Sorangium aterium: one gene and its partner. The protein of the gene in region 1 interacts with the protein of each later gene in a pairwise test. Links are inferred from orthologs where the notes say so. Each region holds a gene or a part of one and is shown in the gene's direction. Other genes may lie near its edges.

Region 1 (10,579 bases):
TCGACGTAGTTGATCGTCGCGGCCGTGAACAAGAGGGCGCAGATCACCCACCGATAACGCCCGATGCCGGCCGAGAGCGGCGCGGCGCCCGCGTCGCGCGGCACCTCCGCGGGCGCGTCGGCGATGGCCGTCGTGGACTCCGTGTTCATCACCATGAAGCTATCCTCCTGAGTTCGAGCCGCCTGACGCTGGCCCGCTCCCCTGCTCGCTACTTGAGGCTCGCCTCGAGCCCGGAGCCGCGCTGGGCGAACTCCGGCTGGACGTTGACCACCCCGAACACCCGATCTTCGCGCTCGCGGTGCGCGGCCATCAGCCAGACGAAGTTGATGGAGTGCCCCGGCGCGGCGACGTTCGGGTGATACCCCGCCGGCATCAGCACGGCGTCGCCGTCCCGCACCACCGTGACGACCTCGGGCGCCTCGGGAGCCGTGTAGACGAGCTGCACGCCGAACGCCGGCGGCGGCATATCGAAATAGACGTACATCTCCTCGAGCAGGTCCGTGTGCTCGTGCGGGGGCCAGCTGGTCCAGTGCCCCGGCGCGGAGCGCGTGAAGCCCGCGACGATGCGGCCGGCCTGCACGTTCTTGCCGAGCAGGATGCTGAGCTCGCGCGTCGTGGCGTCGCCGCCCGCCTTGAACTTGAGCGACGGGTTCTGCTCGACGTCCTTGTAGCGGACGACCTGGAGGGGATAGTCGCCCTCCACCTCGGCGCCGCACTCGACGAGATCGACCGCCGAGCTCGTGCGCACCTCGACGGCCGAGCCGCGAGGCACGTAGAGGGCGTCGTACTGCCCGAGCGCGATCACCTCCCCGCCGTTCACCTTCACGGCGCACTCGCCGGCCATGCAGAGGAGCCCTACCTCGCGTCCGGAGGTCTCGAACCGCGCCTCCGGCGTGGTCCCGTCGAGCAGGATCCGACCGTAATGGAGGCGCTTCATGGGGCTGTCCGCCGGCGTCACGGAGAGCTTTCGCCCCCTGTGCGACGCCGTCGCGCGGACCACGACCTGCCCAGCGTTCACTGGCTTCATGGATAGAACCCTTCCCTCGCTTAGTTAACGTGATTTACAAATCGACGCGGTGAACCCCCGGAGCCCCGCGGCTGCGTCAGAACGCCGGGCTGGCCTTGATGTTCCACTCGACGTTCAGGCCGATGAAATGCTCCCACGTGCGCTGGCTGAAGACGTCGTCCTGCGGATAGAGCGCCTTCGCGCCGTCGTCGCGCCGGGTCACGAGCCAGATGAACCGGAATTGAGGGCGCTTGAAATCACCCTTGCCCGCCGCGTTCAGGAACGGCACGAGCCCGAGGCGCACGAGGCTCGCGCTGTGGTGGCTCGCCGCGGGGTGCGCGCCCGCCGCCGCGGGGTCGGCCGGAGGAGGGACCCTCCCCCTCCGCTGCGCCTGATACGAGGCCTCGACGGCGACGCCTCCCCAGTCGCGCAGGTAGAGGTGCGGCCGCACGAGCAAGATGCCCTCGTCGAGGTCGGCGAAGTCGAACGGCTCGCTGGCGTTGCGGAAGGAGCGCACGTATCCCGCGGCCATGAGGCCGAGCGGCCCCGTCTCGTAGTTGCCGCTCAAGGTGAAGAGGAGCTCGTGCGCGCCGGTCGCGGTGCCGTCCGGCGCGGGCTGGGTGGGCGCGCCGAACTCGCCGTAGGCCGCGAGGTCGCCCGCATAGCGGAGGAACAGGTGCAGGTGCCCGTTGTTCACGCCGGTGAACGGGCTGATCTGCGCGCCGACGACGTACCCGGAGTCGCGCGGCAGGCGCTCGACCACGCCGGCCTCCGCCGTCTCGCGCGTGCCCGACGGCAGCTGGTGCAGCTCGCCGTACAGGACGCCCTTGACGCCGCCCTTCTCCCCGACCGGGACGGTGTGGCTCGCCTTGACGCTCGAGATGAGCCGCTGGCGATCGAGGAGGTTGACGTTCGCCGCGCCAGGCTGGTTGAGCGCCGGCGGGCGCTCCACCGTCTGGAGGTAATAGGGCGAGAGCGGCCGGTTGACGCCTGCGTGCGCCGCGAAGTACGTGCGCTTCGAGGGCAGGTCGTAGCGGACGCCTCCGCCCAGCGTGTTCAGCCAATCGAGCGGCCAGAAATCGAGCAGCTCGGCGTTGTCACCGCGGTAGAGGCGCGAGCCGACCCACACGGACAGGCCCTTGACGCCGAGGTCTCGCTCCTCGACGAAGGCGTTGCGCACCGACATGTTGATGTTCCACGGCCGCGCGTTGTTGTAGTGGAGGACGGGGGCGTCCACGACCAGGCGGACGGCGACGCGCGTGGTGGCGCCTGTGGACTCCCAGTGATCCTGCCGCTCCAGGTCCATCTGGATGTACGTGGACTCGTCGAGGCGCGAGCCTCTCCAGACGATATCGGCGTCCCGCCCCGGCCCCATCTCGGCGTCCGTGGCCGCGACGACGCGGCCGACGCCGCCGAAGAAGAAGCCGCTCTCCGGCACCGGCGCAGGACTGGGAGTCGGAGGGGGCGGCGGCTGCGCGTTCACGACCGCTGGAGGCGCCTCGGGCGCCGGAGTCGGAGTCGTCGTCGGCTGCCCGTTCACGACCGCTGGAGACACCCAGAGCGCCGCGCCGAGCAGGGCGGAGACTGTGCCGCGCCGCGGAGCGCAGCGGGCGTCGTGCGCAGGGTCGCAAGAGAGATGGAGGATGGGATTCAAGGTGTGCCGATCTCGTGGTGTGTTGGAGCGGCAGCAGCGCAAGCGGCGGGGTTGTCGTCAGGCGAAAAGGCCCCGACGAGCACGCTTCGCGTGGCTCGCTCATCGATTGGAATGCTCGCAGCGGTGACGCTCAGGCGCGCTCGCCCGCGTCCGTCAACGTTCACAACGCTCGTCAACGTTCCTCAACGTTCCTCAACGTTCCTCAACGTTCCTCAACGTTCCTCAACGTTCAAAGCAAGCGATGGGCCAGAGGCGACCGGCTCGGTCGCAGCGCCACGATCCAGGCGTCCTCGCCGCGGCCAGAATGCGAATCCCGATTCAGATGGGCAGCCGCCGTGGAGAGCCCGTAAACCTCGGGTTGACACGGTTGACGCGACCGACACCGGCGGTGGACGCGCAACTCCCGTGTCCCGTGTCCCGTGTCCCGCGCGGCGCTCGCGCGAGCTGGGTCCCCCCACCCTGCCGGAATGATGGAACCGCCAAGTCGCCATAAGACGCCAAGATTTTGTGGTTTTCTTGGCGTCCTTGGCGCGCTTGGCGGTTCAAAAGCTCCCGCGTTCGGCCAAAGTACCCCGCCACCCGGGCGCGGACGTCGTCTCCGGGCGGATCGCGCCGTCGCGAGCGGAGGCTGTCAACCCGACGTTGACCGCGTGGACATCGGCTGTTGCGCGCACGGCGCTGTTGCGCGCGCCGCGCGCAGGGCGGGGCCGCGCAGCGGGAGCGGCGAGGCGCGTCCGCCGCGGTCGTGGTCGTCGAGCCTCCGGATCATGCGTGCGGGCCGCGCGCTGGCTGGCGCGAGCAGCTGGGGGCGGCGCGGGAGGTCAACGTCTTGCGTTGCCATGGCCTTCGCGGTAAGGGGGCGGCAATGAGTGGTCCCGAACTCGGCCGCCTCATCGACGAGGTCGATCGCACGGTGGACGTCCAGTTCGCCGCAGCCGGCGATCTCGATGAGCTGAACCGCCTGTATGCCAGCTTGCTCGGGCGCCGCGGGTCGCTCAATGCGCTGATGAAGCAGCTGCCCGGCGCGGCGCCCGAGGAGCGCAAGGCGCTCGGCCAGCGCCTCAACGCCGTCAAGGGCCGCGTGGAGCGCGCCCGCGAGGAGGCGACGGCGAGGATCAAGCGCGCTGCGCGCGATCGCGAGCTCTCCGCGCCGCCCCTCGATATCACCCTGCCCGGCCGCTGGCGCGCGCCCGGGCGGTCGCACCCGATCATGAGGACCCTCGACGAGATCGTCGATATCTTCGTCGGGCTCGGGTTCGACGTGGCCGAAGGGCCGCAGATCGAGCTCGCGCGCTACAACTTCGATCTCCTCGGGTTCCCGGCGGATCACCCGGCCATGGACATGCACGACACGTTCTACATGGCCGGCGATCCCGGCCAGAACGTGCTCCTCCGCACGCACACGAGCCCGGTCCAGGTGCGCGAGATGCTCTCCCACCCTCCGCCGGTGATGATCGTCGCGCCCGGGGTCGTGTATCGCCGCGACGACGACGCGAGCCACAGCCCCATGTTCGTGCAGATCGAGGGGCTCGTGGTCGACCGCGACGTGTCCCTCGCCGATCTGAAGGGCCTGCTCGAGGTCTACAGCCGCCGGATGTTCGGCGAGGCCACGAGGACGCGCTTCCGGCCGAGCTATTTCCCCTTCACCGAGCCCAGCGCCGAGCTCGACGTGTCCTGCCTCGTCTGTTTCGGCGAGAACCGCGCCTGTCCGCAGTGCAAGGGGACCGGCTGGCTGGAGGTCCTCGGGTGCGGCATGGTCCACCCGACGGTGCTCCGGAACGTCGGGATCGACCCGGAGGAATACACGGGGCTGGCGTTCGGCATCGGCGTGGATCGCACGGCCAACATGAAGTTCGCCGTCGACGATATCCGCGCCTTCTACGAGAACGACGTCCGCTTCCTCGGAAGCCTCTAGGCCACTGCCCCTCGCCCGCAGCCCCGATTCCCCATGTTGATATCCTACAAGTGGCTTCAAGAGATCCTCGGCGCCGATCCCGGCATCGACGCGGTGACCTCGGCGCTCGGCCGCGGCGGGCTCGAGGTCGACCGCGTGACGCACGTCGGCGCCGCGCTGCGCTCCGTGGTCCTCGCGAGCGTCGTCGCGACGCGGCCGCACCCGGCGGGCAAGAAGGGCCTCACGGTGGTCCGCGTGGACGCGGGCGGAGGCGGAGAAGGCGTGGAGGTCGCGTGCGGCGCGCCGGTCATCCCGGCGGCTCCGGCGCTCGTCTGTTATGCGCCCGTCGGGGCGCAGGTGCTCGACCGCAACGGCGCGCTCGTGACGTTGACCGAGAAGGCGGTCGCCGGCTTCGCGTCGCCCGGTATGCTCTGCGCCGAGGACGAGCTCGGGCTCGGGTCGAGCCACGAGGGGCTCCTGACCGTGGAGGGCGGGCGTCCGGGGCAATCGCTGCTCGACTGGGAGCCTCGCCTCGAGGACTGGATCATCGAGCTCAGCGTCACCCCGAACCGGCCCGACGCGCTGGGGCACCTGGGCGTGGCGCGGGACGTGGCCGCGGTGCTCGGCCTACCGTTCCGGCCGCCCGCCGTCGCCGCGCCGCGGGCGAACGGCGCCGGAGCGCCCGCGGCCGTGCAGACACGCGCCGCCGTGGAGGTGCGCGACGGGGACCGCTGCCCCCGGTATGACGGGCAGGTGATCGAGGGCGTCGGCGTGGGCCCCTCGCCGCTCTGGGCGCGGGTGCGGCTCGGCCGCCTCGGCGTGCGGCCGATCGCCAATGTCGTCGACGCGACCAACCTGGTGATGCTCGAGCGGGGGCAGCCGCTCCACGCGTTCGATCTCGACACGCTGCGGCTGCCGATCGAGATCCGGCGGGCTCAGCCGGGCGAGGCGTTCGTTGCGCTCGACGGGCAGAAGCTGTCCCTCGACGAGGACGACCTCGTCATCGCCGACGCGGACCGCGTGGTGGCCCTGGCGGGCGTCATCGGCGGCGCGGACAGCGGCGTCACCGCGACGACGCGGCGGGTGTTCCTGGAGTCGGCGTACTTCGAGCCGCGCGGGATCCGCAGGTCGGCGCGCCGGTACGGCTTCCACACGGAGGCGTCGCACCGCTTCGAGCGGGAGGTGGACCTCTCGGGGGTCCCCCTGTCGCGCGACCGCGGGAGCGCGCTCATCTGCGAGCTCGCGGGCGGCGAGGCGGCGGGCGAGCCGATCGACGTGTACGTGGCGCCGCGCGCGCCGCGCCGCCTGACGCTCCGGCTCCCGCGGTACCAGCGGATCATCGGGGCCGAGGCCCCGGCGCGGGCGCGCGAGATCCTGGAGACGCTGGGGCTCTCGGTGCTGGAGCAGAAGGCGGACCGGCTCCTCGTCGAGGTGCCGGAGCACCGGCCCGACATCGCGGAGGAGATCGACCTCATCGAGGAGGTCGCGCGCATCGCTGGTTACGACCAGATCCCGAGCCGGCTGCCGCGCGTGGGGGCCGCGCCCGCGGGCGCCAGGGGCGATTACCGTCTGCGGCGCAGGGTGCGGCAGATCTGCACGGGGATCGGGCTGCACGAGGCGGTGACGTACTCGTTCCTGTCGCCCCAGGAGCTGAAGGCGGCGCGCTACGACGACGGGTCGCTCCTGCGGCTGCTCAACCCGCTCTCCGAGGAGAAGTCGGTGATGCGGCCGTCGCTGGTCCCTGGGCTGCTCACGGTGGTGCAGCGCTCGCAGCGGTACAACGTGCCGCGGGTGCGGCTGTTCGAGGTGAGCCAGGTGTTCCTGCCGTGGCAGGACGAGGCGAGCGGCGCGAGCCAGCTGGCGCGGGTCGAGCGGCCGCCGGTGAACGAGCCGACGCGGCTCACGATCTTCCTGGCGGGTCCGCGCGACAGTTACCTGACGCGGCCCGAGGACGTCGATTTCTACGACGGCAAGGGCGCGGTCGAGGCGGTGGTCGCGGAGCTCGCGGGCAACGTGACGCCGGCGTTCGACCTCTCGGGCGAGGCGCCGCCGTGGGCGCACCCGAAGAAGGGCGCCCGCGTCCTGCTCGACGGCCGCGAGGTCGGGTACGTGGCGGAGCTGCACCCGGACGTGCGCGAGGCGCTGGAGATCACGAGCGGGGCCGTCGTGGCGGAGCTGGATCTCGCGGCGGTCGCGGCGGCGTACCGCGCGCCGGTGGCCGCGAAGCCGAGCCGGTTCCCGGCGATGCGGCACGACGTGGCGCTGCTCTTGCCGCTCGACGTGCCGGCGGGAGAGGTGCTCGAGGTGCTGCGGACGACCGCGGGGGAGCGCTGCGAGAAGGTCGAGATGTTCGATCGGTACCGCGGCGAAGAGCTGCCGGCGGGGACGCACTCGCTGGGGTTCGCGCTGTGGTTCCGGTCGGCCGAGCGGACGCTGACGGACGACGAGGTCGACAAGTGGACGAAGGCCGCGGTGGACGCGGCGAAGGCGCGGTTCGGGGCGCAGCAGCGCTAACCGAAGCTCGTTCGGTCACGTTCAGGGCACGAAGCCGTCGCCCCCACCCCACCATCGCTCACGAACGTAAACGTTTACGTTTACGTTTACGTTTACGTGGTCGTGGTCGTGGTCGTGGTCGTTCACGACCTGCCGTTGACGACCACGACCACGACCACGATTACGTAAACGTAAACGTTCTCAGACCTTTCGGGCCCCGCCGTACGCTCGAGCGACAGGCAAGCTGCGGGGCGGTCGGTCGAGGGCGAAGCGAGGGGACGATGCACGCATTGACGCGGAGATCGGGCGTGAAATCGAGCAGGAGCGCCGCGGGCCGCCGGCGGGGCGGCGCGCTTCACACTGCGACGGCGATGGCCTTCGTGACGGCGCTGCTCGCCGTCGCCGGCGCGTGCCTCGAAGGAGGGCTCCGCTGCGGCGAGGGCTCGTGCCCGATCGGCCATACATGCGCCGTGGACAGGGACGGCAACCCGGCATGCATCGTCCCGACCGAGGTCAATACCTGCGGCAACCGCGTCGTCGAGGACGGCGAGGCCTGCGATGACGGCAACGGCGAGAGCGGCGACGGGTGCAGCTTCGACTGCAGCTCCGACGAGCGCTGCGGCAACGGTATCGTCGATACGATACGCGAGGAAGAGTGCGACTGCGGCGCTGGCGAGTTCGGTCCCACGGACGCTCGATGTCGCGGTCGACAGAACGCGGATTCCGACGGTTATTGCCGGAAGGACTGCAAGGCACATTGCGGCGACGGCGCGGTCGCAGAGCACGAGCAGTGCGACACCGGCGCGCCGGTCGCCGGCTCCTGCGTGAACCTGCGCTATGATTTCGGTCGCCCCGGGTGCACGAGCACCTGCGACGCTCTCTCCACAGCTCCATGCGGCGACTGGAACTGGCGGTTCGAATCCATCGGCACGGTGTTGTCCTTCATGAGCGTGTGGGGGAGCGGGAAGGAGGACGTGTTCGCCGTCCTGGGAAACACGACCGCGCACTACGACGGCCAGAGCTGGCAGATGATGGACTCGCCGACGACAGAATTTGTCTTTGGCATATGGGGTACTGGACCGGATGACGTCTTCGTCGCCGGTCAGGACGGCACGATCCTGCACTACGATGGCCAGAGCTGGCAGATGATGGACTCGCCAACAGGGGAGAATCTCTTCTGCGTGTGGGGGAGCGAATCGAACGATGTCGTTGCCGTCGGTGACAACGGCGCGATCGTCCGCTACGACGGCCAGAGCTGGCACAAGATCGATGCGGAGATCTCAGCGAACTGGCGTCGCGTGTGGGGGAGCGGACCGGATGACGTCTTTGCTGTCGGCCTGGCAGGCGCCATCATGCACTACGACGGCGAGAGCTGGCACGAGATGGATTCACCGACGACGACCAGCTTGCTCGGCGTGTGGGGAAGCGGACCGGACGACGTCTTTGCTGTCGGCCTGGCAGGCGTCATCCTGCATTACGACGGCGAGAGCTGGCACGAGATGGAACACCACCTGTCGGCCGAGCTCTCCTTGGCTGGCGTCTGGGGCAGCGGACCGGGCGATGTCTTCGCCGTCGGTGATGCCGGCACGATCGTCCACTACGACGGCCAGCGCTGGCACCAGCTCGATGCGCAAACGACGGCCGACTTCATCGGCGTGTGGGGCAGCGGTCCGGACGACGTCTTTGCCGTCGGTCAGCTCGGTACGATCGCGCGCCACGACGGCCAGAGCTGGCAGAAGATGGAATCACCGGTGCCGGACGAGCTGGAGCTGCACGCCGTGTGGGGCAGCAGTCCGGACGACGTCTTCGCCGTCGGTCAGGCCGGCGCCCAGGCCGGCGCGATCCTGCACCACGATGGCCAGGTCTGGCGGACGATGGATTCGCCGACGTCGGCTCGTCTCGGCGGCGTCTGGGCGAGCGGACCGGACGATGCCTTCGCCGTCGGCCAGGCCGGCACCATCCTGCGCTACGATGGCCAGAGATGGCAGACGATGGATTCGGGCACCCTGGATTATCTCGATGGCGTGTGGGGGAGCGGTCCGGACGATGTCTTCGCCGTCGGTCAGGCCGGCACGATCGCGCACTACGATGGTGACAGCTGGCAGGCGACGCTCCTGGACTCAGGGGAATACCTCAATGCCGTCTGGGGGAGCGGGCCAGACGATGTCTTCGCCATCGGTGACGAGGGCACGATCGCGCACTACGACGGCGAGAGCTGGCAGGTGACGCACTCGGACTCAGGGGAATATCTCCAGGCCGTCTGGGGAAGCGGGCCGACCGATGTCTTCGCCGTCGGGCTGGAGAGCGCGATCTTGCACTACGACGGCGAGAGCTGGCGCAGGATGGAAGCGCCGACGCTGGCATCGCTCTACGGCGTGTGGGGGAGCGGGCCGACCGATGTCTTCGCGGTCGGCACGGGCGGCGCGCTCTTGCGCTACGACGGCATCTCCTGGCTGACGCTCAACTCCACGACGAACTCCACGCTCGACGCCGTGTGGGGCCAGGGCCGGATCTCCTTCGTCGTCGGCCAGGACGCCGCGATCTACCGTCACATCGGTCCGCCGCCAGCGCGGTAGCAGCGCAGCCTCGCCCGCGGCGCGCCCGCTACTTCAGCGTCGGCTTGATCTTCCCCGCCGTGCGCTCGATCAGCTGCTCCTGCTCGCGCTTGCTCCGCAGCGCCGTCTCGGCCGCTTCCCTCGCCTTCCGCTCCTCCTCGGTGGCCTTGACCTGCGCATCGCGCACCTCGGCCTCGGACCGCTGCGCCGTGTCCCGCGCCGTCCTCGCCTCGCCCGCCGCCACGCGGGCCCGCCCGGCCTCGGCCTCCGCGCGCACGCGGGCCTCCTCCGCCTCGCGCTGCATCTTCTCGGCCCGCCTCCGCTGCGCCTCGCTCTCCTGCTGCGCCCTCTCGGCCGCGCTCCGCTGCGCCTCCTCGCTCGCCAGCGCCTTCTTGAGCGTGTCCTCCGTCCTCCGGATCTCCTCGAGCTGCTCCGTGATCACCGTGTTCTGGCGGGTCAGCTTCACGATCCCCGCCCCCGCCGCGACCACCAGCAGCGACAGCGCCGCGATGATCCCGGACACGAGGCGGCGCCTCCCGCGTTGCTGCTGATCGGCGAAGCGGAGCACCTCCTCCAGATAGAGCCTCTCCCGCTCCGGCAGCTCCCCGCGGTAGCGCTCGCGAAAGCCGCGCGCCTCCTCGGCGACCTTGCCGCGCCAGAGCGTGTCCGCGGCGCGACCGCTCGCGTCCCAGAGCCTCGCCGCCGCGCGCAGCCGGTCCAGGAATGCGGCGTCTTCCTGGTTCTCGTCGAGCCAGCGCCGGAGCGTCGGCCACCGCTCGATCAGCGACTCGTGCACGATCTCCACCGTGCTGCCCGCGCGGTCGCTCCCCGTCTCGATCGCCAGGAGCCGCGCCTCGGCGAGCAGCTCCACCACCCGCTCGATCTCGCCTCGATCCCCGGGCAGCTCGCAGAGCTCGCCCAGACTGGCCACCGCCCGCGTCCGCTCCGGCGTCACCAGCCGCTCCAGCACCGCCCGC
Region 2 (10,448 bases), on another replicon or contig:
CGGCTGGACGGGGGTGGGGGAGGGCCTGCCGGGCGAGAGGGGCCGGCCGGAGCGGGAGGTCACGAACCCGATGCGCTCATGGCGCGCCGGGGGAGCTTCCACGCTGCGGCTCGCCGGTCGGCGAGCTCCTCGAACGGCATCGCCTCGAGGTCCTTCTCGAGGTCGCGCGACCCGGGGGCGGTCACGACGTGCTCCGTCGAGCGCCGCACGACGCAAGGGCCATCCGGATTGCTCGTCCGGACCAGCCCGATCCGGGCCACGTCGTCGCAGAGGAAGTGTGTGTGAAGATCGATGAGGCGCCCTTTGACGTGGGCGCCGGGGATGGGGTGGTTCTTGGCGATGTCGTCCACGAGAGCCTTGCGCACCGTGGTGCGGGCCGCCGAGGCGGCCAGGGCTGTCTGATCGAGGGCCATGAAACCTCGCAGGCTAGGTCACCTGCTGATTTGTAGGCGCGGCCGGTTTCGAACCGGCGACCCCTACCGTGTCAAGGTAGTGCTCTACCACTGAGCTACGCGCCTATGTCCCGCCCGCTCGGCCCGATGCCGACGAAACGGAGAGCGCCTCCTATCAAGGGGGGTGAAGTCCGTCAAGCGATATGTTTCGTGGGGTCGCTTTTGTCGTGGCGGCCTGGTGACGGATTCGTGGTGCAAGGGCTCGGACGGCGGCCGTACTCGCCCCGCCCCCGCCGCTTGGTCGAGCAGCCGGCGTCGACCGTCCCATCGATGAATCGACGAGCCGGCGGGCAGCCTCAGGCCGATCGTGGCGGGCTCCAGGGCGCGCTCCCGCTCGACGTGCCGCGCGAGCGACGTGCCGCGCGAGCGACCCATCGGCAGCCGCGCGCGGCGGAAGCGCATTGCGCGGTGGGAGCATGAATTCTCGGAGTTACGTCCGGACACCGAAGATCGCGATCGCCGCGCCACTTCAGGCCGGCCGCTGCGCGGACGCCGATCGCGCTCGCGCTTGACCTCGCGTGCGGCTCGGGCGACGAACGATTGGATGGCAGGGCCTGACGGTCTAGGCTCGCCGCCGGATCCGGCGGCGGTGATCGCGCATGTCGAGGTGGCCGCGGGGAGCGCGCTGTTCGCCGCGCACGCGGCGGTGCCCGGCAATCTGCCGATCGAGCGCGCAGCGAGCGCCAGCGAGGCGATCCGCGGCGCCGCCGCGCGGACGCGCGGCGGGCAGCGCGCGAGCGTCGTGCTGGGCGCCCACGAGCTCGTCGGGGCGCTCGCCGCCCTCGGCGAGGCGGCCGCGGTGCGGACGCCGGTCACCGTTCACGTCATCGAGCGGCGCGGCGGGCTCGCGGTCGGGCGCGACGAGCTCGCGCCTGCGCTCGACGTCGGCGCGGGGGTGCTCGTGACCTGGAGCAGCCAGGAGGCGGCCGACATGACGCTCGTGGCGCGGCGCGCCGCGGAGGACAGCGAGACGCCGTTCCTGCACCTCGTCGACGCGCTGCCGTCGGACGTCTCGGCCCTCGGCGGGGCGTGCGAGCTCGCGGCGCGCTTCCTCGGCTCCGAGCGGAGCGCGCCGACCTTCATCGACGCGGCGCCGGGCGAGAGCGACGGCGACGGCGGGCCTCGCCCGCAAGGCCGCGGCGTCGTCCGGAAGCGGGCCGAGCGGGGCTTCTGCGCGCGCGTCCCGTTCGCGCTCGCCAGCGCGATGCGGGAGCTCTGCGAGCTGACCGGCAGGCCGCTCGGCGCGATCGAGCGCGTCGAGACCGCGGACGCGGAGGAGATCCTGGTCGTCGTCGGCTGCGCGTTCCCGGCGGCCCGCGAGGTCGTGCGCAGCCTGCGCGCGCAGGGCCGCCGCGTCGGCCTCGTCGGCGTGCGCGCGCTCCGCCCGTTCTTCGGCGCCGACGTGGTGAAGACGCTCGGGCGGGCCAAGGCCGTCGTGGTCCTGGAGCCGCTCGACGTGCCGCTCGCGCCGTACGGGCCGGTCGCCGCCGGGGTGAAGGCGGCGTTCGCGGACGCGATCACCTGGGCCCCGGGCTTCCCCGGCGTCGGGCGCATCCCGCCGATCCTCTCCGCGACGTTCGCGACGATCGACGGCACCATCACCGAACGCGACGTGCGCCTCTCGCTCGCGGAGATCGCGAGCGGGGAGCGCGCTCGCCGGCACATCGTGTTCGGCAGCGACGGCTGACGCCGCGCGGCAGCGGAAGGGAACACAGCCGCGGAATGGGTACGGAAAAGGCCGCCAGGCTGCATTCCCCGGACGCCCGGGTGAGCCTGCCCGCCTAGCTCCTTGCGCGACCCTTGGATCCTGGGTATGGAGGCGGGCCCCGGGGGGTTGGGAGAGGCCCGCAATTTGCGGGCGAGCCCGTCGGGGCCCGGAGACACGCGTCACCTTGGCAAGCTCAAACTGGTTCCAGCCGAACGCCGCCCCCGGACGAGCGGGCAACGCGCCCGCGACGCCGGTCGAAGGTCAATCGCCGCCGTCCGGAGGGCAGGAGGCGCCGCCTTCTTCGCCGTTCGGCGGAGGGGCCTTCCAGTTCCTCATCCTGGCGCTGCCGCTGCTGCTCATCTTCGTGATGACGCGGAGCCAGAACAAGAAGCAGAAGCAGCTCGAGTCGAACCTCAAGGCGGGCGACCGGGTCGTCACGCAGTCCGGGCTCCTCGGCAGGATCGTCGACATCAGCCCGAACTCGCCCAGGGTGAAGCTGGAGATCGCCGCTGGCGTGAACGTGCAGGTCCTGAAGAGCGCGATCCAGGGCCCCGACCCGGGCGAGGTCGCGGCGGCGGACGCCAAGGTCGCCGACGCGGCGAAGGAAAAGAAGTCGTAGGCCGGCGCTCGGCCCAACAGGAAGCTTTTTTACCGCCCCCGCGGCGCCCCACTCCATGCTCCTAAACATCTTTCAGTACGGGTTCGCCGGCGTCGCCGGCCTGTGCGTCCTCGGCGCGTGGCTCAGCCGATCGAAGCGCAGCGTCTTCGCCTGGGCGGCGCTCGCCGCCGGCGCCGCCGCGATCGCGGCCCACTACCACGTGTTCTGGGCCCTCGCGACCTTCGGCCTGATGGTGCCGTGGGCGCTGTTCTGCGTCGGGCCGTGGATCGATTTCTCGTGGCGGGTAAAGACGGGCTTCGTGCTGTTCCTGGCGCTCGGCTCGGCGCTCGCCATCTACCCGACCTACCACGACGAGCGGTACGGCCGCCCCGTCCACACCGGCCTCTCCTCGGAGGAGGTGGCGGAGCAGGAGACGCAGGCGAGGGCGGGCGAGCTCGGGTTCAGCCGCTTCCTGACGTCGAACATCCCGTTCCGCCTGGTGCGCGGGCTCGATCTGAAGGGCGGCCTCCGCCTCGTCTACACGGTCGACGTCGACGAGGCGATCAGCGACAAGCGGGATCGGTACTACGACGACCTGCGCGCGGCGCTCGCGAGGTCGTTCGGGTTCCACGAGGGCGACAAGCCGCCGACGATCGAGGAGATGCAGAAGCTCCAGACGAAGCTCCGCATCGAGAAGTCGCGCGAGCAGGCGGACACGATCGCGATCACGTTCAACGACCCGGCGGACTCCGCGAAGATCAACGACGAGTTCCTGGCGAAGTTCCTGCACGAGCTGCAGCTCGTGCGCTCGGCGGATCGCCGCGTGGCGAAGTTCCGGATCCGCGACGAGGTCTCGAGCACCATCCGCGACCGGGCGGTATCGCAGGCCAAGGAGACGGTGCTCCGCCGCGTCGACGGGCTCGGCCTCAAGGAGGCGAGCGTCTCCACGCGCGACGAGGACGTCATCATCGAGGTCCCCGGCGACGACGAGAGCGCGTTCGCCACGATCCGGGAGATCATCAGCCAGACCGCGCGGCTCGAGTTCAAGATGGTCGACGACGACCACGACTTCTTCGAGCCGATCGCGAGGAGCGCCAAGGAGGAGGACCTCCCGAAGGGGCTGACGTTCTCGATCGAGAACGCGCCGGTCGGCCCCGGGAAGACGAAGCCGGTCCACTTCGCGCGGATGGTGCGCGCGGAGCACGAGGAGATGCGCGACACGCTGAAGCGGCTGCGCGAGTGGGTCGGGACGCTCCAGGTCCCGGCGGACAACGAGGTCGGCTACGGCAAGCTGTACGAGTTCAACGAGGAGAAGGACGCCATCGAGGAGATCGGCTGGCGGACGTACTTCCTCTTCAGCAAGGCCGAGATCACGGGCGACATGGTGCGCGACGCGCAGGCGCTCCCGGATCAGCGCGACGGCGGCCTCGGCGGCTGGTACGTGTCGATGGATTTCACCCCGACCGGCGCCGACCGGTTCGAGGACATCACCGGCAGGAACGTCAAGCGGCGGTTCGCCATCATCCTCGACGAGAAGGTCGAGAGCGCGCCGGTCATCCAGACGAAGATCGGCGGCGGCCGCGCGCAGATCACGATGGGCTCGCAGAACCCGGATCAGCAGCTCCAGGACGCGCGCAAGCTCGAGCTGGTGCTCCGGTCGGGCGCGCTGCCGGCCCCGATCTCGCCCTCGAACGAGCAGCGCATCGGCCCGTCGCTGGGCAAGGACGCGATCCAGCAGAGCATGAAGGGGGCCATCGCGAGCGGCGTGCTCGTCGTCGTGTTCATGGTGGTGATCTACAGCCGCGCCGGGCTCATCGCGGACATCGCCGTCATCTTCAACCTCATCCTGCAGGTCGCCGTCCTCGCGATGTTCGGGGCGTCGATGACGCTGCCCGGCATCGCTGGCCTGGTGCTCACGATGGGCATCGCGGTCGACGCCAACGTGCTGATCAACGAGCGCATCCGGGAGGAGCTCAGGGCCGGCAAGAGCCCGCGCGCCGCGGTCGACGTCGGCTACGACAAGGCGTTCAGCGCCATCCTCGACGGCCACGTGACCACGCTGCTCTCGGGGCTCATCCTCGCGCAGTACGGCACCGGCCCCATCAAGGGCTTCGCGATCACGCTGATCGTCGGCATCGCGATCAGCCTGTTCACCGGGGTCGTCTGCACCCGCCTGATGTTCGACTGGGCGGTCCGCGGCCGAAAGATCAAGACGCTCTCGCTCGGCTGAGAACGAGGGCGCGCGAGCCGATCTCCGACCTTTGAGGGAGAACGCGCGAGCGGCTCTCCGATTGAGACACGACGATGGAACTCATCAAACCTGGCCGTCAGTTCGACTTCATGAGCAAGCGCTGGCTCTTCATCGGGCTCAGCGCGGTGCTGCTCATCCTGTCGATCATCTCGTTCTTCGTGCCGGGGCCTAAGCTCGGGACCGATTTCAAGGGAGGCACCGAGATCGAGGTCGCCTTCCGGGCTCCGGTCTCGAGCGCCGAGGTCCGCGAGGCCGTCACCAAGTCGGGCTTCGACTCCCCGGACATCGTGTCCGTCGCGGATCAGGCCAACCCGAACCGCTACCTCATCCGGGTCCACGAGGTCTCGACCCTGTCGGAGCAGCAGAAGGCCGCGGTGCGCGACCGGATGTGCCTGCCGCCGGAGAACGGCTCCGTCCCCGAGGACCGCTGCCCGCACGCGGTGCGCGCCACGGAGGTCAAGTTCAGCCCCGGCGGCGACAAGATCTCCACGCGCTACGACGTCGCGCCCGACCTGGAGGGGATCAGGAAGCAGCTCGAGGGCATCGAGGGGGTCGAGCTCAGGGCCGGCGCGAACAACCCGCTCGTCGTGAGCGAGCGCGACCACAAGGTCGAGCTCCACCTGAAGTCGAAGGGCGACCAGCTGATGGATGGCCTCCGGGAGCACCTCGGCGCGGACAAGGTGCCCGAGCAGGCGCTCCGGGTGGAGTGGATCGGCCCGAAGGCCGGCGCGCAGCTGCGCGACGCGGCCATCAAGAGCGTCGCCATCACGATCTTCTTCATCATGGCGTACATCGCGTTCCGGTTCGACATCCGGTTCGCGCCCGGCGGCATCGTCGCGCTCGTGCACGACGTGGGCATCGCGCTCGGCGCGATGGTGATCACGCAGCGGGAGATCACCCTCTCCACGGTCGCCGCGCTGCTCACGATCGTCGGCTACTCGATCACGGACACGGTCGTCGTCTACGACCGGATACGCGAGAACCTGGGGAAGCACCGCGACATGAGCTTCGCCGCCGTCATCAACTTCTCGCTCTCCGAGATGCTCGGGCGAACGATCCTCGTGTCGATGACGACGCTGCTGTCGCTCGTCATGTTCCTCTTCTACGGCACGGGCGTCATCAAGGACTTCGCGTTCACGCTCGTGGTCGGGATCGCCGTCGGGACCTACTCGTCCATCTACGTCGCGGCGCCGCTCACCGAGTGGATCGACCGCCGGTTCTTCGGCTCGAACGCGGGCAAGCGCAGCAAGAAGGTCAGCCGCGTCCGCACGCAGAAGCGCGCCGACGCGGTCGTCTGAGCGCCTCGCCGTGGCCGCGCGTGGACGCGCGGCCTGAGCCGCCCCAGGCCATGGACGCATCCATCCCGCCGGTGTACCCGCTTCCGTGATGAGCACGGCCACCGAGGCGTGGAGGGAGCTCCCCGAGCGCGAGGCGCCAGCGTCGGCTTTGTCCGGCGCGCCGGGCGCCGCGCCCGTCGTGGATCCGGGCGAGGCGTCGGCCGAGGCGCTCGTGATGGCGCGCCAGCTCGGGCTGTCGATCACGGTAGCGGACATCCTGCACCGGGCCGGCTGGGCGCCTGACGAGGCGACCCGGCGCTTCCTCGACCCGCGGCTCTCGCACCTCACGTCGCCGGACGCGATGGCCGATCGCGAGGCGAGCGCGGAGCGGATCGCGCGCGCCGTGCGCGCCGGCGAGCGGATCGCCGTCTTCGGCGACTACGACTGCGACGGGATCACCGCGACCGCCATCATGACCGGCGGGCTGCGCGCCCTCTCGGGCCAGGTGGTGCCGCTCCTCGCGACGCGGGCCGAAGGCAGCTACGGGCTCTCGGCGCCCGCGCTCGAGCGCGTGATGCGCGCAGGTCCCACGCTGCTCATCACGTGCGACTGCGGCTCCAGCGATCACGAGCGGCTGGCCGCGGCCCGCGCGGCCGGCATCGACTGCGTCGTCATCGATCACCACCTCGTGCCGGCCGAGCCGCTCCCCGCGATCGCGTTCCTGAACCCGCACCGCGCCGATTGCGGCTTCCCGTACAAGGGGCTCGCCTCGTGCGGGCTCGCGCTCTCGCTCCTGGCCGCCGTGCGCAAGAAGCTCGGCTCGTCGCTCGATCTCCGCCCCTACCTCGACCTCGTGGCGATCGGCACGGTCGCCGACGTCGCTCCGCTGACCGGCGACAACCGCGCGCTCGTGCGGGCCGGCCTTGGCGTGCTCCAGACCGGGCCCCGTCCAGGGCTCCGCGCGCTCGCGGCGCTCGCCAACCTCGATCTCGGGCGCGGCGCGTCCGCCGAGGACGTCGCCTTCCGGATCGCGCCTCGCCTCAACGCGCCCGGTCGGCTCGGCGATCCCGACATCTCCCTGGAGCTCCTGCTCGCGCACGACGGCGTGACCGCCTCCGCGCTCGCCGCCACGGTGGAGCAGGCGCAGATGAAGCGGCGCGCGATCCAGGACGAGATGCTGACCTCTGCGCTCGCCGAGATCGAGCGCGCCGGGTTCGATCGGGATCCTGCGATCGTCATCGCGCGGCAGGGGTTCCACCCCGGCGTGGTCGGCATCGTCGCTGGCAGGATCACGGGTCGCTACGGCAAGCCGACGATCGTGATCGCGCTCGAGGGCGTGAAGGGGCGCGGCTCGGTGCGTGGTCCATCGGGCGCGCGGCTCCACGACGCGCTCACCCGGTGTCGCGCCGAGCTCGTCGGCTTCGGAGGCCACCAGGCCGCGGCCGGCGTCGAGGTGCGCGCCGATCGCGTCGAGGCGCTCCGGGCGGCGTGGTGCGACGCCTTCCGCGAGCAGGACCTCCCGGCCGCCGCGGCGTCCGCGGCCGCCCACGTCCGGCTCGACGATCGCGACGATCCGGCGGCCGTGGCGCGCGATCTCGAGCGGCTCGAGCCGTGCGGCGAGGGCAACCGCCCGTCGTACGTCCTCGTGCCGGGCGCGGCAGTGCGCTCCTCGAGGAACCTGAAGGGCCACCTCAAGCTGGAGCTCACGTTCTCCCGCCGCGAGATCTCGTGCTTCGGGTTCGAGCTGGGCGAGCTCGCGCCGCGGTTCACCGGCGGGCGCGTCGACGTGGTGGGCCGCCTCCGGCGCGACGCCTGGCGCGGCGGGGACGCCGTAGAGATCAGGATCGAGCACGTCGCCGCGTCCGACTGAGCGCGGCGGGCGTCCGCGGCGTGCTAGCGTGATCGCGTGGCTGAGCCGCTGATCCGGTTCTCGCGTGTGCGCAAGGCCTTCGGTCCGAAGGTCATCTACCGCGACCTGAACCTCGACGTGTACCCGGGCGAGACGATCACCATCATGGGCGGCTCCGGCGTCGGCAAGAGCGTCATGCTCAAGCTGCTCATCCGTCTGCTCGACGCCGACGATGGATCTATCCAATTTCACGGTGAAGAGATCACGCGCCTGAGCGAGTCGCGCATCGCCGGGGTGCGTCAGCGCATCGCGATGCTCTTCCAGGGCGGCGCCCTGTTCGACTCGGTCTCGGTGGGTGAGAACGTCGCTTACGGCCTGCACGAGCACTACCGCAAGGAGATGACCGAGGCGCAGATCGCGGATCGGGTCAACTGGGCGCTGTCGCTCGTCGGCCTGCCGGGCATCGAGCAGATGCGCCCGGGGGACCTGTCCGGCGGCATGAAGAAGCGCGTCGGCCTCGCGCGCGCGATCGCCGTGCAGCCGGAGGTGCTGCTCTACGACGAGCCGACGACCGGCCTCGATCCGATCAACACCGAGCGCATCAACCACCTCATCAAGGGGCTGAAGCAGGCGCTCAACGTGACGAGCATCGTGGTGACACACGACATGAAGAGCGCCTTCTCGATCTCGGATCGGATGGCGATGATCTTCCGCGGCGAGGTCATCGCTACCGGCACCCCGGACGAGTTCCGGGCGTCCACCGATCCGCATGTCGCCGATTTCATCACCGGGACCGCTCCGGTGAACGAGGACGTCCAGACGCTTCTCGGCGCGTGACGATCCCCTCGAGATCGCGCAAGATGCCCTTCTGCATGGGCAGAGCGCGCGATCTGAAGGTCGGACTCTTTGTGCTGGCGGGCCTCGTACTCTCCGCCGTAGTCATTTTCCTGATAGGTGACGAGCGGCGGCTCTTCGACTCCTCCGTCAGCTTCACGACGAACTTCGCCGACGTGCAGGGGCTGAAGCCGGGCGCGCCCATCCGCATGGGAGGCATCGACATCGGTCACGTCGCCGAGGTCGGTTACGGCCCTGATCCGAAGGACACCAAGATCTATGTGAAGCTCGAGATCGTCGAGAGCGAGGCGAGCCGGATCAAGACGGACAGCGTCGCCCAGATCGCGAACAAGGGCCTGCTCGGCGACAAGATGCTGGAGCTCACGAAGGGGCAGAGCCCGGATTCGGTGCCGCCTGGCGGGCAAATCCCCGGCGAGGTGCCGACCGACGTGATGGGCAAGGTCACCGGCATGGCCGAGAAGGCCGAGGCGACGCTCGACAACATCCAGAAGGTCTCGGAGAGCATCGCCGACGAGAAGCTGCACAGGGATCTCCGCGAGACGGTCGCCTCGGCGAACACGCTGATGAAGCAGGTGACCGAGGGGGAAGGCTACCCGCACCGCTTCCTGACCGATCCCGAGGAGGCCGAGCGCATCTCGCGCACCGTGCAGAGCCTCGACCGCCTCAGCACGGAGCTCGCGGGCGCGGTGCGCGAGGTGCGGGGGGTCGTGTCCCGGGTCAAGGAGGGGCCGGGGTTCGCGCACGACGTCATCTACGGCGACGGCCCGCAGAAGCAGGTTCAGCAGTTCGGGAACGCGGCGGACGAGGTCGCCATGACGCTGCGGGGCATCCGCGAGAGCGACAGCCTCGCGCACGACGCGCTCTACGGCGGCAAGGGCGACGGCGCCGAGGCGCTCGCCAACGTGACGGCGATGACCGGCGATCTGCGGGCGATCGTGCACGACATGAGGGCGGGCAAGGGGACCCTCGGCGCCCTGCTGGTCGATCCGTCGATCTACGAGGACATGAAGAGCCTCCTCGGCAACGTGCAGCGCAACGACGTGCTCCGCGCGCTCGTGCGCTACTCGATCAAGCAGGACGAGCAGAAGCCCGCGGTCCAGGTCGGCGGCGCCACGCCGTCGCCCTAGCGGCACATCCGAGCCGCCCGCGCAAGCGTCGGAGCGGCAGCGCCTTGCGTTATCTCGGTCCGCCCTTTATTTCTCAGTGTCTCGATGCCCACGAAGCTCGCTGACCGTCTGTCGGCCGTCGCGCCCAGTGCAACGCTCGCCATGGCGGCGAGGGCGGCGCGCCTCCGCGCCGACGGGCACAGGGTCTACTCCTTCGGCGTGGGCGAGCCTGACTTCGACACGCCCGAGCACATTCGCATCGCGGCGAAGGCGGCGCTGGACGCCGGCGCCACCCACTACACGGCCGTGTCCGGCATCTCCGAGCTGAAGTCGGCGATCTGCGCCGCGACCG

What was found.
Region 2: the proteins of pheT (region 1) and secD interact in binary tests that used the Escherichia coli proteins (3 or more experiments, as listed by UniProt). The link is inferred for Sorangium aterium from one-to-one orthologs.

Annotation. Positions count from the first base shown.
Region 1 is NZ_JAQNDK010000003.1:985,879-996,457, reverse strand. What follows is about bases 4,234-7,338. They hold pheT (phenylalanine--tRNA ligase subunit beta), read left to right. Parts: upstream 4,234-4,608; coding sequence 4,609-7,068; downstream 7,069-7,338. Other genes in these bases: POL72_RS27970 (glucosyltransferase-I), read left to right, coding at 7,011-7,338; pheS (phenylalanine--tRNA ligase subunit alpha), read left to right, coding at 4,234-4,575. Outside these bases: POL72_RS27995 (MFS transporter), read right to left, coding at 1-155; POL72_RS27990 (5-deoxy-glucuronate isomerase), read right to left, coding at 209-1,027; POL72_RS27985 (carbohydrate porin), read right to left, coding at 1,104-2,660; more of pheS, read left to right, coding at 3,526-4,233; more of POL72_RS27970, read left to right, coding at 7,339-9,623; POL72_RS27965 (serine/threonine-protein kinase), read right to left, coding at 9,652-10,579.
Region 2 is NZ_JAQNDK010000001.1:760,813-771,260, reverse strand. The notes cover bases 2,438-5,411. They hold secD (protein translocase subunit SecD), read left to right. Parts: upstream 2,438-2,834; coding sequence 2,835-4,988; downstream 4,989-5,411. Other genes in these bases: secF (protein translocase subunit SecF), read left to right, coding at 5,063-5,411; yajC (preprotein translocase subunit YajC), read left to right, coding at 2,438-2,779. In the rest of the region: POL72_RS02665 (hypothetical protein), read right to left, coding at 60-413; POL72_RS02655 (transketolase), read left to right, coding at 997-2,139; more of yajC, read left to right, coding at 2,345-2,437; more of secF, read left to right, coding at 5,412-6,307; single-stranded-DNA-specific exonuclease RecJ, read left to right, coding at 6,396-8,156; POL72_RS02630 (ABC transporter ATP-binding protein), read left to right, coding at 8,193-8,972; POL72_RS02625 (MlaD family protein), read left to right, coding at 9,008-10,117; POL72_RS02620 (pyridoxal phosphate-dependent aminotransferase), read left to right, coding at 10,202-10,448. UniProt on the Escherichia coli protein: Part of the Sec protein translocase complex. Interacts with the SecYEG preprotein conducting channel. SecDF uses the proton motive force (PMF) to complete protein translocation after the ATP-dependent function of SecA.